2 regions of the Thauera humireducens genome follow, and region 2 is predicted to be linked to the other one. Evidence: predicted binding sites of a transcription regulator. Region 2 holds the regulator's gene; the other holds the start of a gene.
What was found. The regulator sigma-54, encoded in region 2, starts transcription at its own class of promoters, with help from an activator protein. The targets are predictions, from matches to a motif close to TGGCACGCTTNCTGCTNA.
Positions count from the first base shown of each region.

Region 1: the regulator sigma-54 is predicted to act here: its motif matches at 3,277-3,294, upstream of AC731_RS20155 (PEP-CTERM sorting domain-containing protein).

Region 1 is NZ_CP014646.1:2,630,156-2,645,597, reverse strand. It holds gene nosZ (TAT-dependent nitrous-oxide reductase) at 1-52, opposite strand, end outside; gene AC731_RS12390 (ATP-binding protein) at 275-1,612, shown strand; gene AC731_RS12385 (response regulator transcription factor) at 1,609-2,151, shown strand; gene AC731_RS12380 (DMT family transporter) at 2,160-3,050, shown strand; gene AC731_RS20155 (PEP-CTERM sorting domain-containing protein) at 3,327-4,334, shown strand; gene ltrA (group II intron reverse transcriptase/maturase) at 4,817-6,169, shown strand; gene ychF (redox-regulated ATPase YchF) at 6,341-7,432, opposite strand; gene AC731_RS12360 (ATP adenylyltransferase family protein) at 7,630-8,499, shown strand; gene pth (aminoacyl-tRNA hydrolase) at 8,518-9,183, opposite strand; gene AC731_RS12350 (50S ribosomal protein L25/general stress protein Ctc) at 9,229-9,825, opposite strand; gene AC731_RS12345 (ribose-phosphate pyrophosphokinase) at 9,914-10,864, opposite strand; tRNA gene AC731_RS12340 (tRNA-Gln) at 10,957-11,033, opposite strand; gene ispE (4-(cytidine 5'-diphospho)-2-C-methyl-D-erythritol kinase) at 11,083-11,958, opposite strand; gene lolB (lipoprotein insertase outer membrane protein LolB) at 11,940-12,521, opposite strand; gene AC731_RS12325 (tetratricopeptide repeat protein) at 12,524-14,236, opposite strand; gene mutM (bifunctional DNA-formamidopyrimidine glycosylase/DNA-(apurinic or apyrimidinic site) lyase) at 14,441-15,262, shown strand; gene AC731_RS12315 (dynamin family protein) at 15,401-15,442, shown strand, end outside.
Region 2 is NZ_CP014646.1:3,570,174-3,585,615, forward strand. It holds gene AC731_RS16595 (complex I NDUFA9 subunit family protein) at 1-588, opposite strand, end outside; gene AC731_RS16600 (lytic transglycosylase domain-containing protein) at 629-2,569, opposite strand; gene AC731_RS16605 (5-formyltetrahydrofolate cyclo-ligase) at 2,568-3,200, shown strand; gene ilvA (threonine ammonia-lyase, biosynthetic) at 3,213-4,733, opposite strand; gene hprK (HPr(Ser) kinase/phosphatase) at 4,850-5,797, opposite strand; gene ptsN (PTS IIA-like nitrogen regulatory protein PtsN) at 5,766-6,251, opposite strand; gene hpf (ribosome hibernation-promoting factor, HPF/YfiA family) at 6,388-6,711, opposite strand; gene AC731_RS16630 (RNA polymerase factor sigma-54) at 6,729-8,189, opposite strand; gene lptB (LPS export ABC transporter ATP-binding protein) at 8,197-8,919, opposite strand; gene recX (recombination regulator RecX) at 8,906-9,355, opposite strand; gene recA (recombinase RecA) at 9,368-10,402, opposite strand; gene AC731_RS16650 (CinA family protein) at 10,536-11,021, opposite strand; gene AC731_RS16655 (phosphatidylglycerophosphatase A family protein) at 11,041-11,523, opposite strand; gene thiL (thiamine-phosphate kinase) at 11,633-12,592, opposite strand; gene ubiT (ubiquinone anaerobic biosynthesis accessory factor UbiT) at 12,747-13,292, opposite strand; gene AC731_RS16670 (U32 family peptidase) at 13,395-14,306, opposite strand; gene ubiU (ubiquinone anaerobic biosynthesis protein UbiU) at 14,361-15,374, opposite strand.

The DNA of each region.
Region 1 (15,442 bases), 940 kb from region 2:
GGCTCGGGTCGGGCATCGCGTCGACCTGGTTCATCTTGGCGTCTTCGTTCATGATCTTTCGCTCCCGTTACTGACGTGATCGGTGTTCGTCCAGTCATCCGGGGTTCGTGCGCCGTGGCGCAGGGTAGGCGGATGCCTGTGACAAAATGTCCTGTGGCGTTTTGTCGCAGGTGCACTCTAGGTCTGCCTGCTTGCGCAAACCTTGATCTTGGTTAAAGACGCGGACATTCCCTTGGAAAGCCATCTGCGCGACCCATCAGAGGATCTGATCAGCATGCACCCGCCACCGGCCCCACCCGACGGACCGTCCAGTCACCGAGCCGATGGCCCCGGCGGGCCGCGTTTCGCCGTCGCCGAGATCGCCGCCCTGCGTGTCGATCGGTCCCGACTGATCCAGTTGCGCTGGTTCTCCGTCGCGGCCATGGTGGCGATGGCAGTGATCGCGTTTCCACTGCTGGCGCCCGGGCATCCCGCACAGCCCCTGCTCGGTGTGGCGCTGGCGCTGGCTGCGGTGAACCTGGCGCTGCAGGGGGGGCTGGCACGCTGGCTCGACGGTCGTGGCGGCGCGTTCGTGCAGCTCGTGCTCGACCTCGTCGCCTGGGGGGCCTTCCTGTACTTCGGCGGCGGCGTGACCAATCCCGCCATCTCGCTGCTGTTGCCCGTCGTCGCCGTCGGTGCGTCCATCCTGCCGTCGCGCCAGGCCTGGGCGCTGGCCGCGGTGGCCGTCGGCGTCTACGCCCTGCTGTGGGAGTTCCACCATCCGGTCCGTCTGGCTGACGCGGCGTCCGCCATGTTCTGGCACCTGGCCGGCATGTGGGCCAGCTTCGCGCTGGCTGCCGTCACCGTCGTGTGGTTCATCGTCCGCCTGAACGCGGCCATCGCCAGGGGCGAGGCGGCGCTGGCGCAGGCGCAGGCGGCGCGCGCACGTGACGCCTACGTGGTCGGCCTGGGTAATCTGGCGGCAGGCGCCGCCCATCGACTGGGCACCCCGCTCGGCACCCTGCGCATCGTGGCGGACGAGATGGCGCGCCGCACGGACCTGCCGGCCGAGGTCGAGGACGACGTGGCGCTGATGCGCGAGCAGATCGATCATTGCCGCGACCTCCTCAACAGCCTGACGCAGGAAACCGGGCAGCAGCGTGCCGAGGGCGGCGGGCAGGCGGCGGCGGCGGCCTGGCTGCGCGAGTGCGTTGCGCGCTGGCAGCGCCTGCGGCCGGCGGCAGCGCTGCGGCTCGATGTTTCGCCCGAGCTGGCACTGCACGGCATCGTCGCAGACGCCAGCCTGGGCGAAGGGCTGCAGAACCTCATCGACAACGCCGCCAATGCCAATGCCGCCGCCGGACACGCCGCGCAGGCGGTGGAGGTGCGCGCGTGGCTGGCGGACGCGACGCTGCATGTCGAGGTGGCGGACCGCGGTCCCGGGCTGTCTGCCGAGCGCGTGGCGGCGGCGCGGCATGCGCCGCTGGGCAGCCATTCGTCGGGCATGGGCGTGGGATTGATGCTGGCGCATGCGGCCGTCGAACATCATGGCGGGCAACTGTCGTTCCATTCGCGTCCGGGCGGTGGCACCATTGCACGCCTTGTCCTGCCGCTCCGCTCGAGTGCCGAATGACCGTCGAACATGCTCCGACCCTGCTCGTCGTCGATGACGATCCCGCCTTCAACCGTGTGCTGGTTCGGGCGCTCGCGCAACGCGGCTTCGACACCTATGGTGCGACCGACAGCGAGGGCGCGCTGGAACTGGCGCAGGATCATGCGCCCGAGTTCATCGTGCTCGACCTGAACATCGGGGGCGAATCCGGATTGAAACTGATCCGTCCGCTGCTCGAGGCCAGCCCGGGGGCGCGCATCCTGGTGCTGACCGGTTACGCAAGCATCGCCACCGCGGTCGATGCGGTGAAGCTCGGCGCCATCCAGTACCTGGCCAAGCCGGCCGAAGTCGACGCCATCATCAAGGCCCTGCGCGCCGAGGACGTGGTCATCGACGACCGTGCGCCCGATGCGCCGCTGTCGGTCGACCGCCTGGAGTGGGAGCACATCCAGCGCGTGCTGGCCGAACACGAGGGCAACATCTCCGCCACGGCGCGTGCGCTGCAGATGCATCGCCGCACCTTGCAGCGCAAGCTCGCCCGTCCGCCGGCCGGCGCCTGAGTCCCCGAATGTCCGATGTTCGTCATCCGCTCAAGGCGGATCTGCTGCTTGTATTTGCCACGCTGGTCGCTGCCGCGGGCTGGATTTTCTCCAAGGAATCGCTCGTCGGTCTGCCGCCCTTGCTGTTCGTGGGCATCCGCTTTCTGCTCGCAGGGGTGGTACTGGCCGCCTTCAGCTGGCCGCAACTGCGCGTGCTCGACCGTGCCGGCTGGCGGGGATCATTCGTCGTGGGCGCGCTGTTTGCGCTGGCGATGGCGCTGTGGATCAGCGGCCTGCAGCACGCTACGCACCTGGGCGAGGGGGCGTTCATCTCCGCCCTGGGGGTGGTGTTGGTGCCGGTTGTCGCGCGCGTGTTCTTCCGGGAGCATCCGCCGCGGATCGCCTGGGTGGCGATGCCGCTCGCGCTGACGGGTTTCGCGTGCCTGTCGCTGGAGCACGGCTTTCGCTTCGAACCCAGCCAGTGGTTCTTCCTCGCGGCGGCGCTGGTGTTTGCCGTGCTGATCAACCTCAATGGTCGCGTGGTGCGCAATGTGTCGCCGCTGGCGCTGAGCACGGTGCAGGTGATGATGGTCGGCATCCTGATGCTGCCGCTATCGGCCCTGCTGGAAACCTGGCCCGAGGCGGTGGCGACGCCGGTGCTGGGGTGGGTGCTCGCCAGCGCGCTGATCGCCACCACCTTGCGCTTCTTCACCCAGCTCTACGGCCAGAGCCTGACCACACCCAGCCATGCCGCAGTCATCCTGATGCTGGAGCCGATGTGGACCGCGATGCTGGCCGCCTGGTGGTACGGCGAGCGCATGAGCAACCTGCAGTTCGTCGGCTGCGCGCTGATTTTTTCCGCCTTGGTGCTGAGCCGCTGGCCCTGGGTCCGCGCGCTGCTGCGGACCGTGCTGAGGTAGACGTCCCGCCCGCCGCCGGGTGGTATCTGGCATACCGTGCTCGGTGCGTTCGATGTTCGCCAAATCGAAGGTGTGACATCGAGAGTCCTGGATGCTGCAGTCGCCCCATCCGTCACGCAGTGTTTTGTCGGATTTCTTTACATTCGAGAATTGCACACTTTGGGTGTTTTACGCACTTTTCAACTAAGCTGCTGTTGAATAAGGAGAAAAATATTCAAATCAGATCTGGCATGGGGTTTGCTTTGACAGAAGCAGTACCTGTTCAAGGAGCCCGAAATGAAAAAAATCACAAGAACCCTGTGCGCCACGGCCCTGCTTGCAGGTACGTTCATGGGCCCGGGTGCGGCGCATGCGCTGTCACTGCCGCCGGTGTCGAGCTGTGGTTTTGCCGACCCGAACCTTGCCAACCTGCTGTGCGTGACGACCTCGACCGGTGCGAAGGTGTACGTTGCCAGCCAGCACGACGACTACATCTCCTACTCGGTCAATGCCCTGACTCAGCTTTCGAGCTACGGCTATACGGAGTTCTCGGAGTGGGACAGCCTGCCGTCCTTCGGTTCCGGACAGATCGTCAAACTGTTCTCGTTCAACAACTCGAATAACCTTCCGTTGCCGCCGGCCACTGGTGGCACCGGCGACAATCATGCACCCTCGCCGGACGGTGACCAGACACCGAAGAACGACACGCTCTACATGGGCGAATGGCCGTTCGACGCGGTCGTGACCGTGGGCGACCTCAAGAACTTCCTGGGCGAAGGCAGTTACTCGCCGGTGTTCTCGTTCGACCTGAACAACACGGCCAAGAACCTGCTGTCGCTGAACGGCGTGTTCGAGATCGTGACCGACGTCGTGCGTGACGAGGATGGCAAGATCATCGGCAAGACCGTCATCGATACCTTCGCCTTCGACAACATCTTCAACTCGGCGTACGACCCGAATTCGTTCGTGCCGGCGCTTCCCGAGGTTGAAGTCACCTGGTTTGATCCGGGCAACCCGAACTGCGATTTGAGCGGTCTGTGCACGATGAACGTCGACAACAACGTCGGCAGCGGCAAGCCCGACTTCTTCGCCTACGCGCCGACCCTCGATCTGCGTAACTACAACGATGATTACCAGCTGTACTTCCAGCTGCGCATGACGGGTCTGGATTCCGGCGGCGAGGAACTGGCGCTGGTCAACATCATCAACATCCCGCCCACGCCGGTTCCGGAACCGGGTGTGCTTGCCCTGCTCGGTATCGGTCTGCTGGGCCTGGGCGCCGGGCGTCGCAAGCTGCGCAGCTGACGCGCCCTAGCTTTTGGGTGTGAGGGACTTGGGCCTTCCTCGATAGAGGGAGGCCTTTTTCGTGTGCGCCCAGCATGGGCGCACTCCTGCGGGTGGAAGTCCCGCCGTAAGTTGATCACAGCGAACGAAGTGAAGCGCAACTGCGTGAGGGTGACCGAGCGTGGGAAGGAAGCGTGGAGCATAAGCTGCGAGCCGATGGACAAGAATCGGATAGAAGGCGCTGCGGAGCAGGGCGAGCGAGCACGTAATCGGGAAGCTCTCGTGATCAAGGCGAAGTGGCGTAGATCCGGCGGTTGTGCAGCGAAGGAGTGCGTTCTTACCTGGGGAGATCTCGCCTTATGCCTGAAAGGGCGACGGTGCTGAGCCGGAGCGAGAAGTCAGCAGAGGCTGTAGTACTTGGTGGTAGGGCCGTTGAGGCTGGAGACCGCCGGGGAAGGGCCGAACGAGTAGGAGGGCCGAAGGCCGTGTCGCTCGGACGTGCAATGCATCAGAAGCTCGGGAGGCCGGGGCGCAACGCGGGAGGGCGAGGTGAAGCCGATCCCGAAGCGGTGCGTGATGAAGCACGGACGGCGCGGCATGAAACCGGAAGCCCGGGGCGAGATGGCCTGCTTCTTCAGGCGCTCGCGAAAGCGAACATGGAGGCGGCGTGGAAACGCGTCAAATCCAATCGCGGCAGTGCTGGGGTGGATGGGTTGTCGATCGCCGAGACGGCGGCCTACCTGAGAGCGCACTGGCCTCGGATTCGGGAGTCCTTGCTGGATGGCAGCTACCGGCCTTCTCCGGTGCGCCGCGTCCAGATCCCGAAGTCCGATGGCGGGGTGCGCGAACTGGGGATTCCGACGGTGACGGATCGGCTGATCCAGCAAGCCCTGCTGCAAGTCTTGCAGCCCAGGATTGATCCGACGTTCTCTGACCATAGCTATGGCTTTCGCCCGGGACGCCGTGCGCACGACGCGGTGCTCGATGCACAGCGCTACGTGCAGGACGGTTACCGGGTGGTGGTCGATGTGGATTTGGAGAAGTTCTTCGACCGGGTCAATCACGACATCCTGATGGAACGCCTGGCGAGGCGAATCGAGGACAAGGCCGTGCTGCGGCTGATCCGTTGTTACCTCGTGGCCGGGATCATGGGTGGCGGCGTGGTCATGGAGCGGTTTGAGGGCACGCCGGAAGGCGGGCCGCTGTCGCCGCTGCTGGCCAATGTGCTGCTCGACGAGGTGGATCGGGAACTGGAGCGGCGGGGGCACCGCTTCGTGCGCTACGCCGACGACTGCAATGTGTATGTGCGCAGTCGCCGTGCAGGCGAACGGGTGCTAGCGGGCCTGACCAAGCTCTACGAGCGACTCCGCCTGAAGGTGAACGACGCCAAGACGGCCGTCGCGCCGGCCTCGCGCCGCAAGTTTCTGGGCTATGCCTTCTGGTACGGCCCAGGCGGACAGGTCAAGTGCAGGGTGGCCGACAAGGCGCTCAACGCCTTCAAGCAACGCATCCGGCAATTCACGTGTCGCTCGGGCGGGCGCAACCTGACCGAGACTGCCGAACGGCTGCGGGCCTACATGCCGGGCTGGAAGGCGTACTTCCAGCTCGCGCAGACACCCAAGGTGTTCCGCGAACTCGACGAGTGGATTCGACACCGGCTGCGTGCGGTGCAGCTCAAGCACTGGCGTCGGGGTACGACGATGTACCGGGAATTGAAGGCTCTGGGCGCTTCGGAAACGGACGCTCGACAGGTGGCGGCGAACAGTCGAAGGTGGTGGCGTAACAGCCGCTTCCTGCTGAACCGCGCAATGCCTGTTGCCTACTTTGATCGGCTCGGTGTGCCCCGGCTCTCATGACCTCAACGACTCGAACCGCCCGGTGCGGACCCGCATGCCGGGTGGTGTGGGAGGGGAACGGTCAGGTAACCTGGCCGCCCCTATCCCGATTGGCGCGGCGCGGATAACAGAACGCCCCGCGGTCCTTCGGGATCCGCGGGGCGTGTCGTGCAGCGCTCGGTCAGGCCGCGTTCAGACGTTGAACAGGAAGTTCAGCACGTCGCCGTCCTTCACCACGTATTCCTTGCCTTCGGCGCGCATCTTGCCCGCTTCCTTGGCGCCGGCCTCGCCCTTGTACTGGATGAAATCCTCGTAGGCGATGGTCTGGGCGCGGATGAAGCCGCGTTCGAAGTCGGTGTGGATCACGCCCGCGGCCTGCGGGGCGGTGTCGCCGACGTGGATGGTCCAGGCCCGCACTTCCTTCACGCCGGCGGTGAAGTAGGTCTGCAGGCCGAGCAGCGTGTAGCCGGCGCGGATCAGGCGGTCGAGGCCGGGCTCGTCGAGACCCATGGACGCGAGGAAATCCTTCTTGTCGGCATCGTCGAGGTCAGCGATCTCGGCTTCGATCGCGGCACACAGGGCCACGACTTCGGCGCCTTCGGCCGCGGCGTGGGCGCGTACCGCATCCAGATGCGGGTTGTTGTCGAAGCCGTCCTCGGCGACGTTGGCGGCATACAGCACCGGCTTGGCGGTGATCAGGCAGAAGGGGCGGAGCGAAGCCCATTCTTCCTTCGACAGGTCCAGCGCGCGCACCGGCTTGCCCTGGTCTAGCTGGGCGAAGCACTTCTCGAGCACCGCGACCAGGATCTTGGCTTCCTTGTCGCCCGAGGCGGCAGGGCGCTTGTAGCGATTGAGCGCCTTCTCGACGGTGGCCATGTCGGCGAGCGCGAGCTCGGTGTCGATGACCTCGATGTCGCGGATCGGGTCGACGCTGCCCGAGACGTGGATCACGTTGTCGTCGGCGAAGCAGCGCACGACGTGCACGATGGCGTCGGTCTCGCGGATGTTGGCGAGGAACTGGTTGCCCAGGCCTTCACCCTTCGAGGCGCCGGCGACCAGGCCGGCGATGTCGACGAACTCGACGATGGCGGGCTGGATCTTCTGCGGCTTGACGATCGCGGACAGCGCATCGAGGCGGGGGTCCGGCACTTCGACGATGCCGACGTTGGGCTCGATGGTGCAGAAGGGGTAGTTCTCGGCCTGGATGCCGGCCTTGGTCAGGGCGTTGAACAGGGTCGACTTGCCGACGTTGGGCAGGCCGACGATTCCGCATTTCAGGCTCATGTGAATCCTTGTCGTTCCGGGGCGGGCGCGTGGACGTCGCGCTACGGCCTTGATCCGGTGTGGAAAACTCGCAATTGTACCGTGTCGTCGGGGGGGCGTTCAAAGCCTCCGCGCCCATGGCGTGCGCAAATCACGCCCTGCCGGCCTACAATGCCCGGCTTGCATTGGCCCAAAAGTAGACCAAGGAAGGAGGCGATATGGGTGGAACATGGTTGGATGCAATCGATGAGCGCAGCGCGGCCGCGCTCGCGTCCGGGGCGCTGCAACCGGTGCAGGCCGAACAGACCGAGATGGAGGATGGCGGCATGCGCTTCATCGTGCGCTGGGTGTCGTCGCTGGCGGTCAAGGACGCGGCCAAGGTGGCGATTCCGGGCGGGCCGCGCGACCCGAACTTCAACCCCTTTCTCAATCCGGATCCGGCGCTGACGGTCGGCCCGGTGGGCGACGCGCATGTCGTCATCCTGAACAAGTTTCCGCTGTGCGAGCGCCATCTGGTGCTGGCGCGGCGGACCTTCGAGGAGCAGTTGCAGCCGCTCGAATACAGCGACTTCGCCGCGCTGGCGACGATCATGGTCGAAGCGGGCGGCATCGGGCTGTACAACGGCGGCGCGGCGGCTGGCGCCAGCCAGCGTCACAAGCATGTGCAGTGGATGCCCGAAGCCGAGGGCAACGCCAGCCTGCGGCTGTTTGCAGGCGGCCTGCCGCTGGGGCTGCCCGAGCAGGGGGTGGCGACGCACCCGGCGCTGCCGATGAAGCATGTGTTCGTCCGCGTGCTGAGCGGGCGCGACGTGCCGGTCGAGGCGGCGGCCGACAGCCTGCTGGCGGGGTATCGCAATGCGTGCGACGAGCTGGGGCTGGTGCCGGGCGAGGATGGCCTGCTGCCGCCGTGCAACCTGCTGGTGGGTGAGGGCTGGCTGCTGATGCTGCCGCGTAGCCAGGAGTGCTTCGAGGGGATCTCGATCAGTGCGGTGTGCTTCGGTGGCACGCTGTACACGCGCCAGCCGGAACAGATCGAAGCGATTCGCCGGGTCGGTCCGCTGCGCGCGCTGGCGGCGGTGGGCTGCTGATACGGAAGGCCGCGGCGTTCAGGTTCCGGCGTCTTCGGGCGCCGGTCCCGGCGTCGCGTCCTTCGGTGGCCTGGGTGCTTTCGGCGGCTTTGGGGGCGCAGGTCGCGCGTTGAGCTTGGTGGCCGTGGCGTTGAGTTCGCCGCGCGCCAGTTGCGGCCAGGCGACGAGTGCCTTGTCGATCGCTTCGTCGATCTGCTGCTGTTCCTCGCGCCGTGCCGGCTTGAGAACGAAGTTCACCACTTCGCTGCGGTCGCCCGGGTGGCCGATGCCGATGCGCAGGCGCCAGTAGTCGTGGGTGCCGAGGTGGGCGGAGGTGTCCTTCAGCCCGTTGTGGCCGCCGAGCCCGCCGCCGAACTTCAGCCGCAGCTGGCCGGGCGGGATGTCGAGCTCGTCGTGCACGACGAGGATCTCCGACGGTTCGATGCGGTAGAAGCGCGCAAGCGCGCCGATGGCCTGGCCGGAGCGGTTCATGAAGGTCTGCGGCATCAGCAGCCACACACCGGCTTCACGCGCATTGGCGACCAGACCGTGGAAACGGGATTCGTGCGAGAAGCGCACGCCGAGCTTGTCGGCGAGCCGCTCACAAAACCAAAACCCGGCGTTGTGCCGGGTTTCAGTGTATTCAGCCCCCGGATTGCCGAGACCGACGACGAGACGCAGGGGGCGCGAAGGCGCGGCGCTCATCGGTATTCGGTCTTCAGCATCCGTTGGGGCAGGCCGGGAGGTAGCTCAGGCGGCTTCGCCTTCGCCTTCCGCCGCGCCCTTCACCTTCAGTGCGCTGGCAACCACCGGGTCGCCTTCGCCGTGCAGGACCAGCTCGACGCCGGCCGGCAGCTTGATCTGGGAGGCGTGCACCGACTGGCCGGCTTCCAGCGCCGACAGGTCGACTTCGACGAACTCGGGCAGATCCTTCGGCAGGCACTGGACGTCGATTTCGTTGGCGACGTGCGAGATCATGCAGCCGCCCAGCTTGACGGCGGGGCTCACGTCGTCGCCGACGAAGTGCAGCGGCACCTTCAGGTGCATCTTCTGGTCGGCGGCCACGCGCTGGAAGTCGATGTGCAGGACTTGCGGCTTGAAGGCGTGCCACTGGGTGTCGCGCAGGACGACGGTTTCCTTCTTGCCATCGACGTCGATGGTCAGGACGGACGAGTGGAACACTTCCTTCTTGAGCAGGTGGTACAGCTCGTTGTGGTCGAAGGTGACCGGCAGGGCGTCGCCCGAAGCGCCGTAGATGATGCCCGGCAGCTGGCCGGCACGACGCAGGCGGCGGCTCGCACTCGTACCCTGGGCGTCACGCTTGGTGGCCTTGAATTGGATCTGCATGTGTTGCTCCTAGTGGTGATGTCTTCGCCCGCGACCAGGCGAAAACGTTGAGCGCCCGCCCCTTCGTCCGAAGGGGCGGGCACGAAACTCATTCCATGAACAGCGAGGAGACGGACTCTTCGTTGCTGATGCGCAGGATGGTGTCGGCCAGCAGCGAAGCGACCGAAACCTGGCGGATGCGCGGGCAGGCCTTGGCGTCCTCGCGCAGCGGGATGGTGTCGGTGACGACGAGTTCGTCGAGTTCGGAGTCGTTGATGCGCGACACCGCGGCGCCCGACAGCACTGCGTGGGTGCAGTACGACAGCACACGCTTGGCGCCGTGCTGCTTGAGCGCAGCGGCGGCCTTGCACAGCGTGCCGGCGGTGTCGACGATGTCGTCCATGATCACGCAGGTGCGGCCTTCGACCTCACCGATGATGTTCATGACTTCGGAAACGTTGGCCTTGGGACGGCGCTTGTCGATGATCGCCAGGTCGCACTCCATGCGCTTGGCGAAGGCGCGTGCGCGCACCACGCCACCGACGTCGGGCGACACGACCAGCAGGTCGTCGTACTTCTGCTTGTCGAGGTCGTTGAGCAGCACCGGCGCGGCGTACACGTTGTCGACCGGGATGTCGAAGAAGCCCTGGATCTGGTCGGCGTGCAGGTCCATGGTCAGCAGGCGCTGGACGCCCACGGCCTGCAGCATGTTGGCGACGACCTTGGCCGTGATCGGCACGCGCGCCGAGCGCGGGCGACGGTCCTGGCGGGCGTAGCCGAAGTAGGGAATGGCTGCCGTGATGCGGCCGGCGGAGGCGCGCTTGAGCGCGTCGACCAGCACCAGCAGTTCCATCAGGTTCTCGTTGGTGGGCGAGCAGGTAGGCTGCAGAACGAACACGTCCTTGCCGCGCACATTCTCGAGCAGTTCGACATTGACTTCGCCGTCCGAGAACCGGCCGACCGTGGCCGAACCGAGGGAGATACCCAGACGTCGCGTCACGTCGGCGCCAAGTTTGGGGTTGGCGTTGCCGGTGAAGACCATCAGGCTGCCGTGGGGCATTTCTGCTACTCCGAGTGCCGTAAGAATCGACGCGCACAATCTTGTGCGCGCAAAAACGACTCGGGCAGACCCGTGGTCTGCCCGTCGTTGTATGGCTGGGGAGGAAGGATTCGAACCCTCGAATGCCGGAATCAAAATCCGGTGCCTTAACCGACTTGGCGACTCCCCAAGAAACCTGTTTCGTCAGCGTTACACATCGACTGATGAAGCGGCGGCGATTATAGCCACTCGTACATCGGATGGCGAGAGGCAGATCGCACTTTCCAGGCTGTCCATCGTTCAGGACAGCTGACTGCGATGCGTTCCGCGTCATCTGCCGAAAACACTTCGGCGAAGACGCAGGCGCCCGAGCCTGTCATCCGGGCCGGTGCGAATTGCGCCAGCCAGTCGATCGCGTTTTGCACTTCCGGGTAACGTTTGCAGGCCACTGCCTGCAGGTCGTTTCGCGTGGTGCTTGCTGCGAAGTCCGGTATTTTGATCAGAGCCGTATTTCTCGTCAAGTCCTCTGCGCAAAAAATTTCGGCGGTCGAGACCGAAACCCCCGGTGAAAGGACCACGTACCACGCGGGCGGCAGTTCGAGCGTCTGGAGGGCTTCGCCCACGCCTTCGGCAAAGGCGTCGCGGCCGAAGATGAAGACCGGCACGTCGGCGCCGAGCTGCAGGCCCAGGGCTTGCAGTTCGGTCCGGCTGAGTCCGGTGCCCCACAGGCGGTTCAGTGCGATCAGGGTCGTGGCGGCGTCCGAGCTGCCGCCGCCGAGGCCACCGCCCATGGGCAGCACCTTGTGCAGCGCGATGTCGGCACCCCGCGTGCAGCCGGTGCGTGCCTGCAGCAGACGCGCGGCCCGCACGACGAGGTCGTGCTCGGCCGGGACGCCGGCGACTGCGTTGGTGCGGCGGATCTCGCCGTCCTCGCGTAGCGCGAAATCGAGTGTGTCGCCCCAGTCGAGCAGGCGGAAGGCGGTCTGCAGCAGGTGATAGCCGTCGGCGCGCCGTCCGACGACGTGCAGGAAGAGGTTGAGCTTGGCCGGCGCGGGACAGCCGGTCAGGCGTTGCGGGTCCGAAGTGTCGGGCCGGCTCAGGGCAGGGTGGTCCATGAATCGATGACGAGGCGGATGCGGGCGTCGCCGCGGGAGATGTCGAGGCGTGCGGGCGGGGCGTCGGCAGACTCGCCGGCGTAGTCGAGGTACTCGATCCGCCAGCCCAGGTCGATGACCAGCGCCGGGCGGCCGGCCGAGTCGCGGTTACGGATTTCGGCCTCAGGTCCCGGTGCGGCCTGCACCCAAAGACCGAGCCGGCCTATCGGGACATCGACACCCAGTACCTGCGGCAGCAGGGCTTCGGCGGAGTCCGCGCTCAGCACCTGGCCGTCGGCGGTCTGCAGACGGGCGCCCAGCGCGTCCGCATCGAGCTGGGCGACGACCTGGCCGAGTGGGGTGAGCAGCGTGAAATGGTGGGTGCCGCGGACGTGCTGCCATTCGACGCGGCCGCTCGCGGCCTGCTGGCCATCGCTGGCGGACAGGCGGCCCTGCAATTCGAAGGCCGGTGCCGCGTTGCGCGTGACGACCGTGTCCGGCGCCGTGACGGACAGCGGGGCGCAGGCCGCGAGTCCGAGTGCGATCGCCGTCATGGCGGCGCCGAGCGTGAAGCGGGACCGCACGATCACTGGCCGCGCAGGCGGCGCACGGTGTCGCCCAGCAGCTTGTTGTCCGGATGAGCCTTCAGCGCTTCGTCGAAGATGCGGTTGGCGTCGCCCTGCCGCTGCAGCGTCCACAGCACTTCGCCCAGATGCGCGGCGATCTCCGCATCGGCACGGATCGCGTACGCGCGCTCCAGATGGACCACGGCCTCCTTGGCGTCGCCGCGGCGGAAGCGCACCCAGCCCATGCTGTCAAGGATGAAGGGGTCGTCCGGCAGCAGCTCGAGGGCGCGCACGATCAGTGCCTCGGCCTCATCAAGGCGCAGGCTGCGATCGGCGAGCGAATAGCCGAGCGCGTTGTGCGCATGGGCGTGGTCGGGCTTGAGTTCGATCACGCGCCACAGGCGGCTCTCCATCAGGTCGATGCGGTCGAGCCGTTCGGCGAGCATGGCGGTCTCGTACAGCAGGTCGGTGTCGTCCGGATGTTCGCGCAGCGCATCGTCGAGCACGACCAGTGCGTCGGCAGTGCGATCGGCCTCGCGCAGGACCTGCGCCTCGGCGATCAGGTAGCGGCGCTTGAGCTCGTCGTTGCCGTCCTGCGCCTTCAGCAGGGCGCGGGCCTCGTCGACGCGGCCTTCGCGGGCCATGCTCTGGGCGCTGCGGATCATGGCTTCGGGAACATGGCGTTCGTCGGTGATCTCGCCGAACCACTTGCGTGCGGCGGCGCCGTCGCCACGATCGTCGGCAAGCAGGCCGAGCTGCAGGCGGATCAGGTCGGGTTGCGGATGGCCGTTGTCGAGGGCGCGCAGGTAGTGGGACTCGGCTTCGGCCTTGTCGTCGAGTTGCGCCGACAGCAGGCCCACCGCGTACAGCAGCTCGGCGTCGTTGGGGCTGAAGGCGAGCAGGCGGCGAAACTCGCTGCGTGCGTCCTCGAAACGCTGGGCGCTGACCAGCGCGCGGGCGTAGGCCAGGCGCAATGCGTTGTTGTCGGGGTTGCGCTGGACCTCGGCCTCGAGCTGGCGTGCCGCCTCGGCATTGGCACCGGAATGCTGCAGGATCTGCGCCTTGAGCATCACGGCCGGCTCCCAGCCGGGACGAAGCTGCAGTGCCAGGTCGACTGCGCCCAGCGCGAGCATCGGGTCCTGCGCGACCATCGCCGCCTGGGCGCGCGCGATGTAGGCTTCGGGCACGTCCAGATAGGGCTCGGTCAGGCGCTGCACGATACGCAGCACCGCATCCTTGTCCGGGATGCCGGCGAGTGCGCGATTGAGCCCGAGCAGGTTCTGCGGCAGCCGCCCGTTCGATTGGGCGAGGGCACGCGCAAGGTGAGTCTGGACGTTGTCGAGGTTCGCAGCGCCGCCGGTCGGGCCGCCCACGCCGGCGAGAATGCGGCGGGCTTCCTCCGAATTGGGCGCCACCTCGACCCACAGGCTCGCGGCCTCGCCGGCCATCTGCGGGTTGCGCGAATACATGGCGATCTCGGTGGCGCGGCGGGCGATCCGCGGATCGCGGGTCGCGCGGGCAAGGTCGAGATACAGCTGTGCCGACAGGCCGATCTGCCCGCGGGCGCCTGCGATCTCGGCGAGCAGGAACTGGTACACCGTGCGCGGCGTCAGCTCCTGGGCCGGAAGCGGGCCACCCGCTCCGTCGTTTTCGGCAGCGGAGAGGCTGGTCGCCGCGCCGAGGCCGAGCGCGAGGCAAAGGGTTCTGAGGATGCGGGCAGGCTGGGTTTTCATGAACTTGATCCGGCGGATGCGGCGAGGCGTCGAAGGGCGCTGCAGGGCCTCGCCCCGGGGCGGTGACGGCAGCCCCTTCGTTTAGACGCGAGTTTGAGCGCTGCTCTAGAATTCGGTTCGCGTCATGGTATGCAGATCGGCGCCGTGCCCGCAAGACGGACGGGTGCGGCGCGCCGCCCGTGCTGTTCCGTCCCGCAGGATGTCATGCCCGAACTGCCCGAAGTCGAGACCACTTGCCGCGGCGTGCAGCCCCACGTCGAGGGACGGGCGCTGACCGCGCTGGTCGTCCGCAATGCCCGCCTGCGCCTGCCGGTGCCCGACGACCTCGCCGAACGACTCGTCGGGCGTGACCTGAGGCGGGTGTCGCGGCGCGCGAAGTACCTGCTGTTCGACTTCGGGACGGGCTCGGTGATCCTGCATCTGGGGATGTCGGGTAGCCTGCGCGTGGTGGCGGCCGGGCTGCCGCCTGCGGCGCACGACCATGTCGACCTCGTGTTCGGGGATCTGGCACTGCGGCTGCGCGATCCGCGCCGCTTCGGCATGATCGTGTGGCAGGCGGGTGACGCCGATGCCCACCCCCTGCTGGCCCGGCTCGGCCCCGAGCCCCTGAGCGAGGCCTTCGATGGTGCGTGGCTGCATCGCGTCACGCGCGGGCTGCGTGCGCCGATCAAGCACGTGCTGATGGACAGCCACAGGGTGGTCGGCGTGGGCAACATCTATGCGTCGGAGAGCCTGTTCCGTGCAGGCATCCACCCCCTCGAGCCCGCGGGCGCGCTCGGGCCGCGGCGCTGCGCGCGGCTCGTGGCCGCGGTGCGCGACACCCTCACCGCGGCGATTGCCGCAGGCGGCAGCACCTTGCGTGACTTCGTCGGCAGTGACGGGCGGCCGGGTTACTTCCAGCAGCAGTATTTCGTCTATGCCCGCGAGGGCGAGTCGTGCAGGCACTGCGGCACGCCCGTGCAGCGCATCGTCAGCGGGCAGCGCGCCACGTACTTCTGTCCCCGCTGCCAGCGGCGGCGAGCCTGAGGCGTTCGTCGCACGGAGCGGGCCGCCGGTCCTGCCGCGCAACGCCAGGATGGAAGGAAAGCGGGTTCGCCGTTATGCTGCCGCTATCAGGATCGTCCCCGTGCCGTGGTGCGCGAATCCAGTCCGACGAGTGAGCCGATGACCCAGCTGATCGACCAATTTTCCGCCTACGCCGACTGG
Region 2 (15,442 bases):
GATGTCCTCGACGTGAACGGGCTGGAAGCGCGTGTTCGCCCCGGCGAGCGGCAGCACCGGAAAGAGGCCGGCCAACTCCGCGAACATGTTCAGGAAGCGGTCGTCGCGACCGAAGATGACCGAGGGGCGCAGGATGACCCAGTCGAGGTCGGCGCCCGTGCTGCGGATCGCGGCTTCACCGGCCGCCTTGGAGCGCTGGTACTCGGACGGCCCTTCGCTGCTCGCCCCGAGCGCACTGATGTGCACCAGTCGCTTTACGCCTGCGCCGCGACAGGCGGTGACAATCTTCTTCGGCAGCTCGACGTGGGCGCGGGCAAAGTCAGGTCCGTAGGGCTCGCCGCTGCGCGAATGCAGCACGCCGACGAGGCTTACCACCGCGTCCGCGCCGGCGAACAGGCGGGCGAGGGTGGCCGGATCATGCACGTCGGCTTCGACGGCCTCGACGTTGGGCAGCAGGAGGATGTGGCCGGCCCTGCTGCGGCGGCGGGTAGGAACGAGCACGCTCACCCCGGCATTCGCCAGGCGGTTGGCGATGGCCCGGCCGACGAAGCCGGAGCCACCTACGAGAACGACGCGTTTGACTTGCATGGTGGAATCTCGCTGTTGCTGTTTACGTAAAGGTTCGTGTTCATTCGCGCGCCGGGCGGGGGCTGACGACGCCCAGCCGGTCCTTGAGCGACTGCGGTCTGCGGTCGAGCATGGCACCGTAGATCACGGCATTGGTCATCACCTTGCGGACGTAGTCGCGCGTCTCGTCGAAGGGGATGGTCTCGGCATAGATGGCGCCTTCGAGCGGCTTTTCGTCGCGCCAGCGGCGTGCGCGCCCCGGCCCGGCGTTGTAGCCGGCGCTGGCCAGCACCGGGTGGTTGTCGAGTCCCTCGAGGATCAGGCGCATGTAGCTGGTGCCGAGCAGGACGTTCGTGTCCGGGTCGGCGAGCATGCTCTGGCTGTAGTTGCGCAGCCCGATCTGGCCGGCAACCCATTTGCCGGTGGCGGGCATGACCTGCATCAGCCCCTGGGCGCCGGCGCTGGAGCGAGCCGGCACGACGAAGCGGCTTTCCTGGCGCATGAGGCCGTATATCCAGGCCAGGTCGAGCCCCTGGCTGCGCACCTGCGGTTCGATGAGGTCGCGGTAGGGGGTCAGGAAACGCAGTTCGAAGTTCGCACGCGGGTTGGCGAGCTCGGCGGTATTGATCGCGCGGTCGTAGAGTTCGTTGCGCAGGGCGATATGTGCGGCAGCGAGGCGGAAGGGCTCGTCGCGGTCCCGCAGCGCCCAGATCCATTCCCGTATCGCCTCGGTGCGCATGTCCAGTCGGTACAGGGCGAGCGCGCGCTGCAGGCCCGGATCGCTTTCCGCTTCGGCGAGCCGTGCTGCAGGCAGCAGGCCATTTGACGGTGGCGGCGAGAACGGCTGGCCAAGCTCCTCCCCGGCAAGGATGCCGTAGAAGTGCGGTTCGCCGGCAATGCGGGCGAACAGGGTCTCGGCCTCGGTCCGGTTGCCGGTGGCGGCATGCGCGCGCCCGAGCCAGTAGGTCCATTCGGGCGCTTCGCGCTCGCCGTCCGGGAGCGCCTCGATCGCGTCCCGCACGCCCTTCCAGTCGAGCGCGCGCAGGGCGGCACGCACCCGCCAGGCGCGCTGCAGCGGCGTCAGCTCGACGCCGGCCGTCGCGCGGTACAGGCCCAGGGCCTCGGGGAACTGGTCCAGCGCCGCGTGCATCGCGATGACGGCCATCATGTGGCCGCGTTCCTCGCTGCCGAGGCGGTCCTGCAGGCGCAACAGACGATCGTAGGCGCCGCGTGAGTCCTCGCGCGCGACACGCGTCAGTGCGGCGAGCACCAGTTCGCGGCCGCCGCGGGTGACGGAAAAATTGGCGGGCAGGCGGTCGAGCCAGGCGCCCGGCGACTTCAGGGCGTGCTCGACCTGCGCGGCGGCGGGCGCTGCTTCGGCCGGCAGCCAGCGCCAGGTGATGCGCGCGTCGTCCGGCTTGCGCGTGTCGACCTGGCGGCGGGCGCGTTGCCACACCGCGTCCTCGCTGACGCTGCCGGATTCGAACGCGGCGCGCAGCGGGGTGTCGCAGGCGGCAGGGGCGTCGTCCAGGGTGCGCCACTGCTGTGCGACTTCTTCCAGCGCACTGCGGTCGCCGGTCATCAGGCGTGCGGTCCAGGCGGTGCAGCGCATCTCGTAGTCGGGATTGCGCAGCGCCGGGTAGAGGGTGACGAAGCGTGCCCAGTCGCCGTCCTTGGCCAGCCGGCGCAGCCAGTCGGCGCGAAGTCGCTCGGCGAGCACAGTACCGGCTTCCGCGTGCAGGAATGCATCAAGCTCGGCGTCGGGCGCAGGTTCCGGGCGCGCGAGCACGTTCACCAGCCGCCAGTAGCGGACGTAGACATCGAGGACATGGGGTCCAGTGGTCGCGGCCAGCTGCTCCAGCATGCGCTGGTCGCCCTTGCGCAGCGCTTCGCGAGCGGCGACGATGCGGGTGTCGCCGGGTTCGGACACCGTCTGCCCCGGCGCTGCTGTCGATGCAAGCAGTCCGACCGCCAGCAGTGCGGCTGTAACGCCTTTCTTCATGCTCTTCTTGCTCTCCATTGCGACCTACCATACCACAGTGATGACGCCTGTTTTCGACCCCCGGGAGGACCTTGTGCAGCGCCGCAACGGAATGCGGCAAAAGGCCCTGAAAGCGCGGCTGGAACTGCGTGCCGGGGACCGGCAGGAGCTCACCCGACGGCTGCTGTTTCATCTCGATGCGGTGATCCGCGAACTGGCGCCGAGCTCGCTCGGATTCTGCTGGCCCTATCGCGCGGAGCCGGATCTGCGTGACTGGGTCGCGGACTGGCTGACGCAGGGGGAAGAGCGGGTCGCGGCGTTGCCGGTGGTGGTCGAGAAGGACACCGCGATGCATTTCCGGCGCTGGGTGCCGGGGGCGCCGATGGTGCCCGACCGGCATGGCATCCCGCATCCGCTTGACGCAGTGGAAGTGCAGCCCGAGGTAGTGCTGGTGCCGCTGAATGCCTTCGATGCAGCGGGCTACCGCCTGGGCTACGGCGGCGGCTATTTCGACCGCACGCTGGTGCAGATGCGGACGATCGCGATCGGGGTCGGATTCGAGCTGGGACGGGTCGACAGCGTGCTGCCACAACCGCACGACCGGCCGATGAACTGGATCGTCACCGAGGCCGGGGCAGCGCGGGCCGCCTGAGCTGCCGCGGGTTCAGCTGGCGAGGAACAGGCGGTAGGCGGGATTGTCCGTCTCGGCGACGTATTCGTAGCCCAGACGCTGCAGGAAGTCGTCAAACGCCGCCTTGTCGGCCGGCGGTACCTGCATGCCGACGAGCACGCGGCCGAAGTCCGAGCCGTGGTTGCGGTAGTGGAACAGCGAGATGTTCCAGTCCGAGCGCAGGTTGGAGAGGAAATTCATCAGCGCGCCGGGCCGCTCGGGAAAAACGAAGCGATAGACGACCTCGTTCTCGGCCTGCGGCGAGTGGCCGCCCACCATGTAGCGCACGTGGGTCTTGGCCAGCTCGTCGTCGGTGAGATCGAGGGCGGGCAGCTCGTGGCGCTCGAGCATCTCGACCAGGCGGCCGGCCTCGTTGCGGTTGTGAACCGTGACGCCGACGAAGATGTGCGCCTGCCTGGCATCGGCGTAGCGATAGTTGAACTCGGTGATGTTGCGGTTGCCGAGCACGCTGATGAACTTGCGGAACGAACCCGGTTTCTCCGGAATCGTCACCGCCAGCACCGCCTCGCGCTGTTCGCCCAGTTCGGCGCGTTCGGCGACGAAGCGCAGGCGATCGAAGTTCATGTTCGCGCCCGAGGCCACCGCGACCAGGCTCTTGTCGCGCAGCTTGTGGCGCCTGGCGTATTCCTTGGCGCCGGCCACGGCCAGCGCGCCCGCAGGCTCCAGGATGGAGCGGGTGTCTTCGAACACGTCCTTGATCGCCGCGCAGATCGCGTCGTTGTCGACCACGATCATCTCGTCGACGTACTGCTGGCACAGGCGAAAGGTCTCCGCGCCCACTTCCTTGACAGCCGCGCCGTCGGCGAAGATGCCGACCTGATCGAGCGCGATACGCTTGCCCGCCGCCAGCGACTGGGTCATCGCATCGGCGTCGACAGCCTCGACGCCGATGATCTTCGTCTCCGGACGCAGGCGCTTGATGTAGGCCGCCACGCCGGCGATCAGGCCGCCACCGCCGACGCAGCAGAACACCGCGTGGATCGGCTTCGGATGCGCGCGCAGGATCTCCATGCCCACCGTGCCCTGGCCGGCGATCACGTCCGGGTCGTCGAAGGGATGGACGAAGGTGAGCTTCTCTGCCTTCTCGAGTTCGAGGGCGTGCGCGTAGGCGTCGGAGTAGGACTCGCCGGCGAGCACGACCTCGCCGCCGCGCGCCTTGACCGCGTCGATCTTGATTGCCGGCGTGGTGCTCGGCATCACGATCACTGCGCGCACACCGAGCTTGGCCGCCGACAAGGCCACGCCCTGGGCGTGGTTGCCGGCGGAAGCGCAGATCACCCCGCGCTTGAGAGCCTGTGGAGACAGCTTGGCCATCTTGTTGTAGGCCCCGCGGATCTTGAAGCTGAACACCGGCTGCATGTCCTCGCGCTTGAGGAAGATGCGGTTGTGCGCGCGCGCGGACAGATTGGTGGCGAGGTCGAGCGGCGTCTCGACGGCAACGTCGTAGACCTGCGCGTTGAGGATGCGCTCGAGATAATCCGTGGGGGTGCTCATGAGGGGGGCTCGCGGTGAAGCTGAAGCAGCAAAGGGGTCGAGGGTAGCAGCCGATGCGGCGCTGCGGCAAGGCGGGCTGTCACGACGCCGCGCGGCGGAACGCGACGGGGTGCGAGTCAGGCCTTGGGGTCGTGGCCTTCGGCCTGCATCAACCGCATCTGGCGGTCGATGAGTTCCTGCATCGTGTCGACGCCGCGCAACTGCAGGATCGTCGAGCGCACGGCCGCTTCGAGCAGCACGGCGAGGTTGCGTCCCGCGGCGACGGGCAGCACGACCCGCGCCACCTTCACGCCGAGGATGTCCTTGACCTCCTGCTGCAGGGGCAGGCGGGAGGGGTCGCCCGCGCCCGGCTGACGGCGCTCCAGGTGGCAGACCAGGCGCAAGCGCATCTTGCGCCGGCAGGCCGTCTCGCCAAAGATGGTGCGGATGTTGAGGATGCCCAGGCCGCGGACTTCGATGAAGTCCTGCAGCATCGGCGGGCAGCGTCCTTCGAGCACGGTGGGGGCGACGCGCGAGAACTCGACGACGTCGTCCGCCACCAGGCCGTGGCCACGCGAGATCAGCTCCAGCGCGAGTTCCGACTTGCCTGCGCCCGAATCGCCGGTGATCAGCACGCCCACACCGAGCACGTCCATGAAGACGCCGTGCAAGGAGATCTTCTCGGCCAGTTCCCGTGACAGGTAAAGGCGCAGCTGGTCGATCACGCCGGCCGCGGGCTGCGGCGTGGTGAACAGGGCGACGTCGTGGGCCTCGCAGATGCCGTGGATGATGTTCGAGGCAGCACAGCCGTCGGCGATGATGATGGCCGGTGGCCGGGTCGACAGGATCTCGTTGAGGTGATGGGCGACCTTGTCGGTCGTCTGGCGCCGTGCCCAGGCCAGCTCGGCTGCGCCAATGATCTGCAGGCGCGTGGGGTGGATCAGGTTGAGGTGGCCGACGAGGTCGGCCGGCCAGATACGCTCTTCAGCGACGGCCAGCGTGGCGTCGAGCCGTCCGCTGACGTGGGTGAGTTCAAGGCGCTCGCGCTGGGCCTCAAACAGCCTCGCGACGCTTGTCTGCCGCATCGGTACCCCAGTCGAGGAACATCTGGTGGATGTGTTCGGCGTCGGGCGCGTTCAGTAGTGCTTCGCGGAAGGCGCGGTCGCTGAACATCTGCGCGAGCTCGGACAGGAGCTGCAGGTGGGTCTCGTTGGCTTGCTCGGGCACCAGCAGCACGAACAGGAGATTCACCGGGCGGCCATCGGGCGCATCGAACTGCACCGGGGCAGCCAGGCGCAGGAAGGCGCCGGCCGCTTCCTTCAGGCCCTTGATGCGGCCATGCGGGATGGCGATGCCCTGGCCGAGGCCTGTGGAGCCAAGCCGTTCTCGAGCGAACAGGCTGTCGAACACGAGACTGCGGGCGATGCCCTGGTTGTTCTCGAAAAGCAGCCCCGCCTGTTCGAAGACACGCTTCTTGCTGCTTGCATCGAGATCGACCACCACATTGGACAGTGGCAGGAGTTGAGGTATCAGGCTCATTCGCAGTGGAGCTTGCGCAGCGCCGTTGCCGCTGGCGCCGCGCTGGGCGATCGGACGGACCGGGATGCGTTGAAGCCGCGTCTTGAAAACGCGCGCATTATACCCACACCCCGGACATAAAACCGCAACCTGGCAATCAGGCTTCCGGCTCCTGATGCTTCAGGGCTTCGTGGTTGTGGTCGGCCATCTTCTGCTTGTATTTCTGCACCTGACGATCGAGCTTGTCAGCCATCGAGTCGATGGCGGCGTACATGTCTGCGTCGTCGCTTTCGACGAAGAGATCCTTGCCGCGCACGTGCAGCGTGACTTCGGCCTTCTGCTTCAGCTTTTCGACGGAGAGGATCACCGCCACGCTGGTGACGTTGTCGAAGTGGCGGATGACGCGGTCAAGCTTGGTGCTCACGTAGTCACGGATGGCCGGGGTGACCTCGACGTGGCGCCCGGTGATGTTGAGATTCATGGTAACTCCTGTTGTTGTCAGATCGATTTGCGCAGACTGACCGGCGGGATATTCAGTGATTCGCGGTACTTCGCGATGGTGCGTCGTGCGACCACGATACCCTGCTGGCCCAAAACTTCTGCAATCCGTGCGTCGGACAGCGGCTTCTTGCTGTCCTCGGCGTCCACCAGTTGACGAATCAGTGCCCGAATCGCCGTGGAAGAGGCCGCTCCGCCAGTGTCGGTGGAGACGTGGCTGCCGAAGAAATACTTGAGTTCGAACACACCGCGCGGCGTCGCCATGTATTTCTGCGTTGTGACGCGCGAAACGGTGGATTCGTGCAGTTCGAGCTGGTCCGCGATCTCCCGGAGAGTGAGTGGCCGCATCGCCACGTCTCCATGATCGAAGAACTGCCGCTGCTGGTCAACGATGGCCTGGGAGACCCGCAGGATGGTGTCGAAACGCTGCTGGACGTTCTTGATCAGCCAGCGTGCTTCCTGTAACTGGCCGGTCAGGCCGCCGCCCTGGCCGCGGTTCTGCTGCAGCAGGCTGGCGTAGAGCCGGTTGACGCGCAGGCGCGGCATCGCGTCCTGGTTGAGGCTGACGGTCCAGCGCCCGCGGATCTTGCGCACGATGACGTCAGGCAGCACGTAGCGCGTCTCGGAGACGGAGTGGCGCGAGCCCGGATGCGGGTCGAGGCTGCAGATCAGAGCGTGGGCAGCGCGCAGCTGGTCGTCGTCGCAACCGGTGTGTTTCTTGAGGCGCGCGAAGTTGCGCTCGGCGAGCAGTTCGAGATGCTGGTCAACGATCTCGAGCGCGAGCATCTGCGTCGGCGTCTCGGGCATCGCACGCAACTGGAGCGACAGGCATTCCTGCGGGCTGCGTGCGCCGATGCCGGCAGGGTCGAGGTGCTGCACGTGGCGCAGCGCGATGGAAAGCTCGTCGAGGTCGATGTCGAGCTCGGGTGGTAGCAACTCGAGCAATTCCTCGAGCGGCTGGTGCAAGTAGCCGTCGTCGTCCAGCGCCTCGATGATGAAGCGCACCAGCGCGCGGTCGCGGTCGGAGAGCGGCGACAGCGCCACCTGTTCGTCGAGGTGGTCGCGAAGCGACAGCTCGGCCGCCTGGAACTCCTGGAAGTCGGTGTCGTCGTCATCGTCGCGCTTGGCCTGGGCGCCACTGCCGACGTTGGACCAGTCGATGCCTTCCTCGTTGTCCTCGCGATCGTTCGCCTTTCCTGCTTCGCCGTCGCTGGCGGCCTCGGCGCTGGTTTCGCGTTCGCGCTCGCGCTCACGTTCGGCAGGCGGGGTGCTGGTGGCGAGACCGGGCTGCGGCACGAAGTCGTCGATCTCCTCGCGCTCGAGCATCGGGTTCTCGAGCAGGAAGCGCTCGATCTCCTGGTTCAGCTCGAGCGTGGACAGCTGCAGCAGCTTGATCGACTGCTGCAGCTGAGGCGTCAGCGTGAGGTGCTGCGAGAGCTTGAGCTGGAGGCTGGGTTTCATTCGGGCGCTAGAGGCGGAAATGTTCGCCGAGGTAGACCTGGCGCACCTTCTCGTTGGCGATGATCTCGTCAGGCTGGCCGCTGGCGAGCACGCGACCCTCGCTGATGATATAGGCGCGATCGCAGATGCCAAGCGTCTCGCGCACGTTGTGGTCGGTGATGAGCACGCCGATGCCGCGTTCCTTGAGGAAGCGGATGATCTTCTGGATATCGATCACGGCGATCGGGTCGACGCCGGCGAAAGGCTCGTCGAGCAGGATCAGGCGCGGATCGGTGGCGAGCGCGCGGGCGATCTCGCAGCGGCGGCGTTCGCCACCCGACAGGGAGATCGCGGTGTTGTCGCGCAGGTGGGTGATGCCCAGTTCCTCGAGCAGTTCCTGCAGGCGTTCGTCGATCTGGCGTGACTCCAGCCCCTGCAGTTCGAGCACCGCGCGGATGTTCTCGGCCACCGTGAGCTTGCGGAACACGCTCATTTCCTGCGGCAGGTAGGACAGGCCGAGGCGGGCGCGGGCGTGAATCGGCAGGTGGGTGAGATCCTTGCCGTCCAGTCCGATCTGGCCGCCGTCGGCACGCACCAGGCCGACGATCATGTAGAAGCAGGTGGTCTTGCCCGCCCCGTTGGGGCCGAGCAGGCCGACGACCTCGCCCGAGCCGACCTCGAAGCCGACGTCGTGCACCACCGTGCGCGCCTTGTAGCGCTTCTGCAGACCGGCGACCTTAAGCAGACTCATCGTAGGGCTCTTTCAGCAGCTTGCGGATCAGGTCGGGCGCAAAGCCGCGGGTTTGCAGGAAGCGCGCCTGCCGGGCCCACTCGCGGGGGTCGGTCGGCGGCTCGCGGAAGCGGCCATGCAGCACGCTGCGGGCACGCTCGATCTCGGACTCGGTACATTCGCCGGCGATGGCCTCGTCGATCAGCTCGCGCTCGATGCCGCGACGGGCCAGCTCGTTGCGCAGCCGGCTCGCGCCGAAACGCGCGGCCTTGCCGCGCACGAAGGCTTCCGCGAAGCGGCTGTCGGACTGCAACCCGAGTTCGCCCATGCGTGCGATGACGGCCTCGACCTCGTCGGCCTCGCCATGCGCGGCGAGCTTGCGCGCCAGCTCGGCGCGCGAATGATCGCGGCGGGCGAGGTGGCGAAGGGCGCGCTCGCGCAGGCTGGGCTCGGCCATGGCGTCGGGCGCTCAGGCCTCGGCGGCTGCCGCAGCGGGCGTCGCCGGCGGCATTTCAGGCAGACCGACCGCGACGCGGACCCTGTTCTCGATCTCGCGCGCCAGCGCAGGGTTGTTGCGCAGGAACTCGCGCGAGTTGTCCTTGCCCTGGCCGATCTTGTCGCCCTTGTAGGCGTACCAGGCGCCGGACTTGTCGACGATCTTGTGGTCGACGCCGAGATCGATGATCTCGCCTTCGCGCGAGATGCCCTCGCCGTACAGGATGTCGAAGTGCGCTTCCTTGAACGGGGGCGAGACCTTGTTCTTCACCACCTTGACGCGGGTCTCGGACCCGACGACCTCGTCGCCCTTCTTGATCGTGCCGGTGCGGCGGATGTCCATGCGCACCGAGGCGTAGAACTTGAGCGCGTTGCCGCCGGTGGTGGTCTCCGGGCTGCCGAACATCACGCCGATCTTCATGCGGATCTGGTTGATGAAGATGACCAGCGTGTTGGTGCGCTTGATGTTGGCGGTGAGCTTGCGCAGCGCCTGCGACATCAGGCGGGCCTGCAGGCCGGGCAGCTGGTCGCCCATCTCGCCTTCAATTTCGGCCTTGGGCGTCAGCGCGGCGACCGAGTCGACCACGACCACGTCCACGCCGCCCGAGCGCACCAGCATGTCGGCGATCTCGAGCGCCTGTTCGCCGGTGTCGGGCTGGGAGATCAGCAGGTCCTGGATGTTGACGCCGAGCTTTTCGGCATAGCCGACGTCGAGCGCATGTTCGGCGTCGATGAACGCGGCGGTGCCGCCGAGCTTCTGCATCTCGGCGATGACCTGCAGCGTCAGCGTGGTCTTGCCGGATGATTCCGGGCCGTAGATCTCGACCACACGACCGCGCGGCAGGCCGCCGAGGCCGAGTGCGATGTCGAGCCCGAGCGAGCCGGTGGACACGGTCTGGATGTCGCGTTCGACGTTGCCGTCGCCCATGCGCATGATCGAGCCCTTGCCGAACTGCTTTTCGATCTGCGAGAGCGCAGCGGCGAGCGCCTTGGCCTTGTTGTCGTCCATGAAAGTCGTTCCTGAGTGATTGGCGAATTATGGCACAGAGCTTGCTGTGATGCTGTCGGGCATCTCTGACGGCGACAGTGTAAGACCTGTAAATGAATACAGCAATGCCGCGGGTCGGCGCCCGCCAGCCGCTTCAGCGAGCGAGTTCGATCACTTCGCTGAGCGCGTGGATCACGGTCTGACGGCGCACGGCCGTGCGATCCCCGGGCAGCTGAAGCGTACGGACCCGTGTCGGCACCCCGCGTTGCGCCCAGGCCACGCACACCATGCCGACGGGTTTCTGCGCGCTGCCGCCGGTCGGGCCGGCGACGCCGGATACCGCGACGGCCAGGTCCGCGGTGCTGCGTGCCAGGGCGCCTTCCGCCATTTCGGCGACCGTGGCTTCGCTCACCGCACCGTGGCTGTCGAGCGTGTGCGCAGAGACGCCGAGCATGTCGGTCTTGGCCGCATTCGAGTAGGTGACGAAGCCGCGGTCGAACCAGGCCGAACTGCCGCTGGTGGCGGTGACGACCTGTGCGATCCAGCCGCCGGTGCAGGACTCCGCGGTGGCCAGCATCCAGCCGCGCGCGGCCAGCGCCTCGCCGACCGCGACCGAGAGCGCGTCGAGTTCGGTGTCCATGCCTCTCCTCCCCTTCGGATCAGATGCCGAACAGTGTGACCAGTACCGCCAGTGCCAGCAAGGTGTAGCCCGCCGCAACGAGGTCGTCGAACATGACCCCGAAGCCGCCTTTGAAGCTGCGGTCCGCCCAGCGCACCGGCGGCGGCTTGACGATGTCGAAGAAGCGGAACAGCGCCACTGCGATGGCCTGCCACAGCAGCGTCTTGGGGGCGAATGCGAGCACCAGCCAGGTGGCGACCATCTCGTCCCATACGATGCCGCCATGGTCCGGCACGCCCAGTGCCTGTCCGGTCCGTTCGGCGGCGATCACCCCGGCAACGAACAGGCTGGCGAGCAGGGCGAGGAAGACGAATTCCGACAGCGGGGTGCGGATCAACGGGTACAGCGCCCACGCCAGCAAGGTGCCGACCGTGCCCGGCGCCCACGGCGACAGTCCGGCACCGAAGCCGAGGGAGATGAAGTGGGTCGGGTGGCTCAGCAGCAGGCGCGGGGTTGGGCGCATTGAGGGGTCCTGATCGGGGTTCTGCGGTATGTGGGCGTGGCGGCTCGCGTGCGCACGCTCAGGCGAAATGACTACTCAGGCGAAATGACTACTCAGGCGAAATGACTACTCAGGCGAAATGATCGTAGCCCGAGGCGCTGGCGGGAGCCAGCATGCCGTCGGATTCGCGCAGCAGGCAGTCGCCTGTCTGGCCGGTGATCTGGCCGATGCGGTGCAGCGGCAGACCCAGTCTGGTGGACAGTTCGCGTAGCGCCGGGCGTGCGCCGACCGGTGCGGTGAACAGCAGCTCGTAGTCGTCACCGCCGGACAGCAGGCAGCGTCTGGCCGTCGCCGCGTCCGCGCCGGTCGCGCGCAGCGCGCAGAGCGGCAGGGCGTTGACCTCCACGATGGCACCAACCCCGGAACGCTCCAGAATGTGGGCGAGATCGCCGAGCAGGCCGTCGGATACGTCGAGCATCGCCGTCGCCAGGCTCCGCAGTTGCAGGCCCAGTTCGACGCGCGGCAGCGGACGCTGCAGGGCGTCCACGCAGCGGGCGTGCCCGGCCGCGTCCAGTGCGACCTCGCCGCGCAGCGCAGCCAGTCCAAGCGCAGCCAACCCGGGCTGGCCCGAGATCCACAGCTCGTCTCCGGCGCGGGCGCCGGCACGGGTGATCGCCTTTCCTGCGGGGACCTCGCCGATGATGGTGACCGACAGGTTCAGCGGGCCGCGGGTGGTGTCGCCACCTGCAAGGTCTACGCCGAAGGCTTCGGCGCAGGCGAACAGGCCGCGCGCGAAGGCCGCGATCCAGGCATCGTCGGCTGCCGGCAGGGCAAGGGCGAGGAAGGCCCAGCGCGGCTCAGCCCCCATCGCTGCCAGGTCGGAGACGTTGACCGCGAGTGTCTTCCAGCCGAGATCTTCCGGATCGGTGTCGGGAAAGAAGTGGGTGCCGCTGACCAGCATGTCGGTCGAGACCGCCAGCTGCATGCCGGCGCGTGGGCTCAGCAGCGCGGCATCGTCCCCGACAGCGAGGTCGGTATGTCGCGGGGGCCGGCTGAAATGACGCCGGATCAGGTCGAATTCGGAAGGCATCGCGCGTCGGGGCCAGCACGGTATCGAGGGGGTGCAAGCTTAACGCAGATGGCGCGTGCGGGTGGCGCAGGTCACGCCGCCGGCCGTCAGGCTCCGCACCTCCGGCCGGGTGCGCGAGCCGGGCGGATGCCTGAGGTCGGACGTGTCGGAGGTCTCAGCCGCGGCGGCCGGTGAGGCGAGCCTTCAGTGCGTCCCAGTCGACCGCGTCGAGCGTGTTCTTGACCAGCAAGCCGAGGTCGGTGTCGCCTTCCATGCGCAGGCGACGGCTGAAGAACAGGGTGTCGGGGTCTTCCTCGCGCAGTGCCAGCGCCATGAAGTCGCGGGTGGTCGCGGAGATGATCAGGTCCGGTTTCCTGTCCGCCGCCGGCGTGGCGCGGCGAAAGCCCTTTTCGGTGAGGGTGAAGTCGAGCGTGAGGCCGGCATCGAGCACGCGCATCTGCAGGTGATGGCCGGTGAGCGGCGCGAGCGTGTCGCGCGGCAGGATGCGATCGAGCGCGAGGTTCAGCGCCAGTGTCAGCACCTGCGTGGGCGGTTGCTGCGGCAGACGCGACACCAGCTTCGCCACCGGTGCCGGCACGGTGAAGTCGGGAATGCGAAGGTTCTCCAGGCGTTCGCCGATGCGTCGGCGCAGGCTGCCGGGCAGCAGGTCGGCGGGCAGCGGCGGGCGAGGCAGGGCTGGAAGCGCGGGAAGGGCAGGCATGTTCGGTCTCCGGGGGTGAGGCGGGCGGGCGACGAGAGCGGGGGGCGAAGACGGGGTTCTGGGCGGGGACGCTGACCGGCAGGGGCGGGCGGTCCCTGCCGGTCAGGCGGCGATGTACTGCTCCACGCCGGCGCGACCGTGCCAGAAGCCGTTGCACGGCGCCTCGACCATCAGCGCGCGGCTGGCGGCGAGCGCGTCGGCCGGCGTGTGGGCACCGTCGAGCGCGGCGCGGAAGAGTTCGACGATGCCACGCGTGCTGGCGCCCTGCGGGCTGATGCGCAGCATCTCGGCCTTGCCTTGCACGGCCGGGAGGTCGGCGAGCAGGTTGTGCACGCGCGCCGACTGGGTCTGCACGCCGTTCAGGGTGAGGAAGGGTTCGCCTTCGCGCGTGCGCAGCGTGATGCCGTCCATGATCGACAGACAGCGGAACTCGCAGGTGTCCTTCTGCAGGTTGAAGTGGCGGGCGGTGAAGCAGCGCGCCGAATGCGCCAGCGGCAGCCGGCCGTAGGCGAAGACCTCGGTCTCGATCGGCGTTGCGAGCGCTGCGCGCACCTCGGCCAGCGCCGCGCCCGACATCTCGGGAGCGACGGCCCAGCGCGTGGCGCCGGAATCGACCATCAGCTGCAGCGTCGCCGGATTGAAGATGTTCAGCGTCGGGCCGGCGATCCAGTTCTTCACGCCAGCGTCGGTCAACAGGCGCACCGCGCCCATGTCGTTGGCCTCGACGCGAAAGCCGGGCTCGCCGCTTGCGCTCTGGCGCACGATGCGGCGCAGCACCTTGAGGTCGGACTCGGACTCGATCAGGCCCTGGGTGCTCATCACCACTTCCTTGCCTGCGGCGGCGAGCATCTGGCCGACCTCGAGCCAGTCGTCGAGGCGCAGTTCGTGACGGCGCGAGCAGACCGTCTCGCCGAGATAGACGCTGTCGACCGGGCTTTCGGCGATGTCGGCGTAGAAATCGAGCACGCTTTGGCGCGGCCAGTAATAGAGCAGGGGGCCGAGGGCGAGTTTCATCGGGGGCGTCTCAGTTCGTTCGGATGATGCGGTGCGATGCAGCGTGCGCGGGGCTCACTTCCACGGGCGGTAGTAGGCGCCCAGCGTGTGGCTCTGGCCTTCGGAGACCTTGTTGAGTTCGGCCATCCACGCCGGCAGCACGCTGAAGCCTTCGGCGCCGCCGGACTTGAGCTTGTCGAGCGCAGCGCGCCAGACCTTGGTGACCTGGGCGACGTAGGCCGGGCTGCGCTGGCGACCCTCGATCTTGATCGCGCGGATGCCGATGCGGGCGAGTTCGGGCAGCAGCTCGAGCGTGTTGAGGCTGGTCGGCTCCTCGAGTGCGTAGTAGGTCTCGTCGTTGACCTCGAAGCGGCCCTTGCACAGCGTCGGGTAACCGGCGCGCTCGCCGTCGGCGAAGCGGTCGATGAGGATGCCGTTGAGCCGCGTCTCCATGCCGCGCGGCGTGTCTTCCCAGCGCACGTGCTTGCCCGGCGAGCAGGCACCGTTGCAGTTGGGCGACTCGCCGGTGGCGTAGGCCGACAGCGCGCAGCGTCCCTCGACCATCACGCACAGGCCGCCGAAGCCGAAGACCTCGATCTCGACCGGGGTGTGGGCGACGACGCTCTCGACCTGCGCCATCGACAGCACCCGCGGCAGCACCGCGCGCTGGATGCCGAAGTGTTCGTGGTACCAGTTGATCGCTTCGTAGCTGGTGGCCGAACCCTGCACCGAAAGGTGCAGGCGCAGCTGCGGATGGGTCCTGGTGGCGTAGGCCATCAGGCCGGGGTCGGCGAGGATCAGCGCGTCGACGCCGTATTCGGCGGCGCGGTCGATGGCCTGCGTCCAGCTCGACCAGTTGTCGGTCTGCGGGTAGGTGTTGAGCGCCAGCAGCACCTTGCGCTTGCGTGCGTGGGCATAGGCGACGCCCTCGCGCACCTGTGCCGGGTCGAAGTTCAGCCCGGAGAAGTTGCGTGCGTTGGTGGCGTCCTTGAAGCCGAGATAGACGCAGTCGGCACCGTGGTCGATGGCGGTCTTGAGGGCCGGCAGGCTGCCGGCGGGACAGACGAGCTCGATCGGGGAAGAAGTCATTGAGGCGGGACCAAGGCAGGGGAAAAATGCCCCGCAACCTTAATGCCGCAAAACAAAAGGGGCTTTGA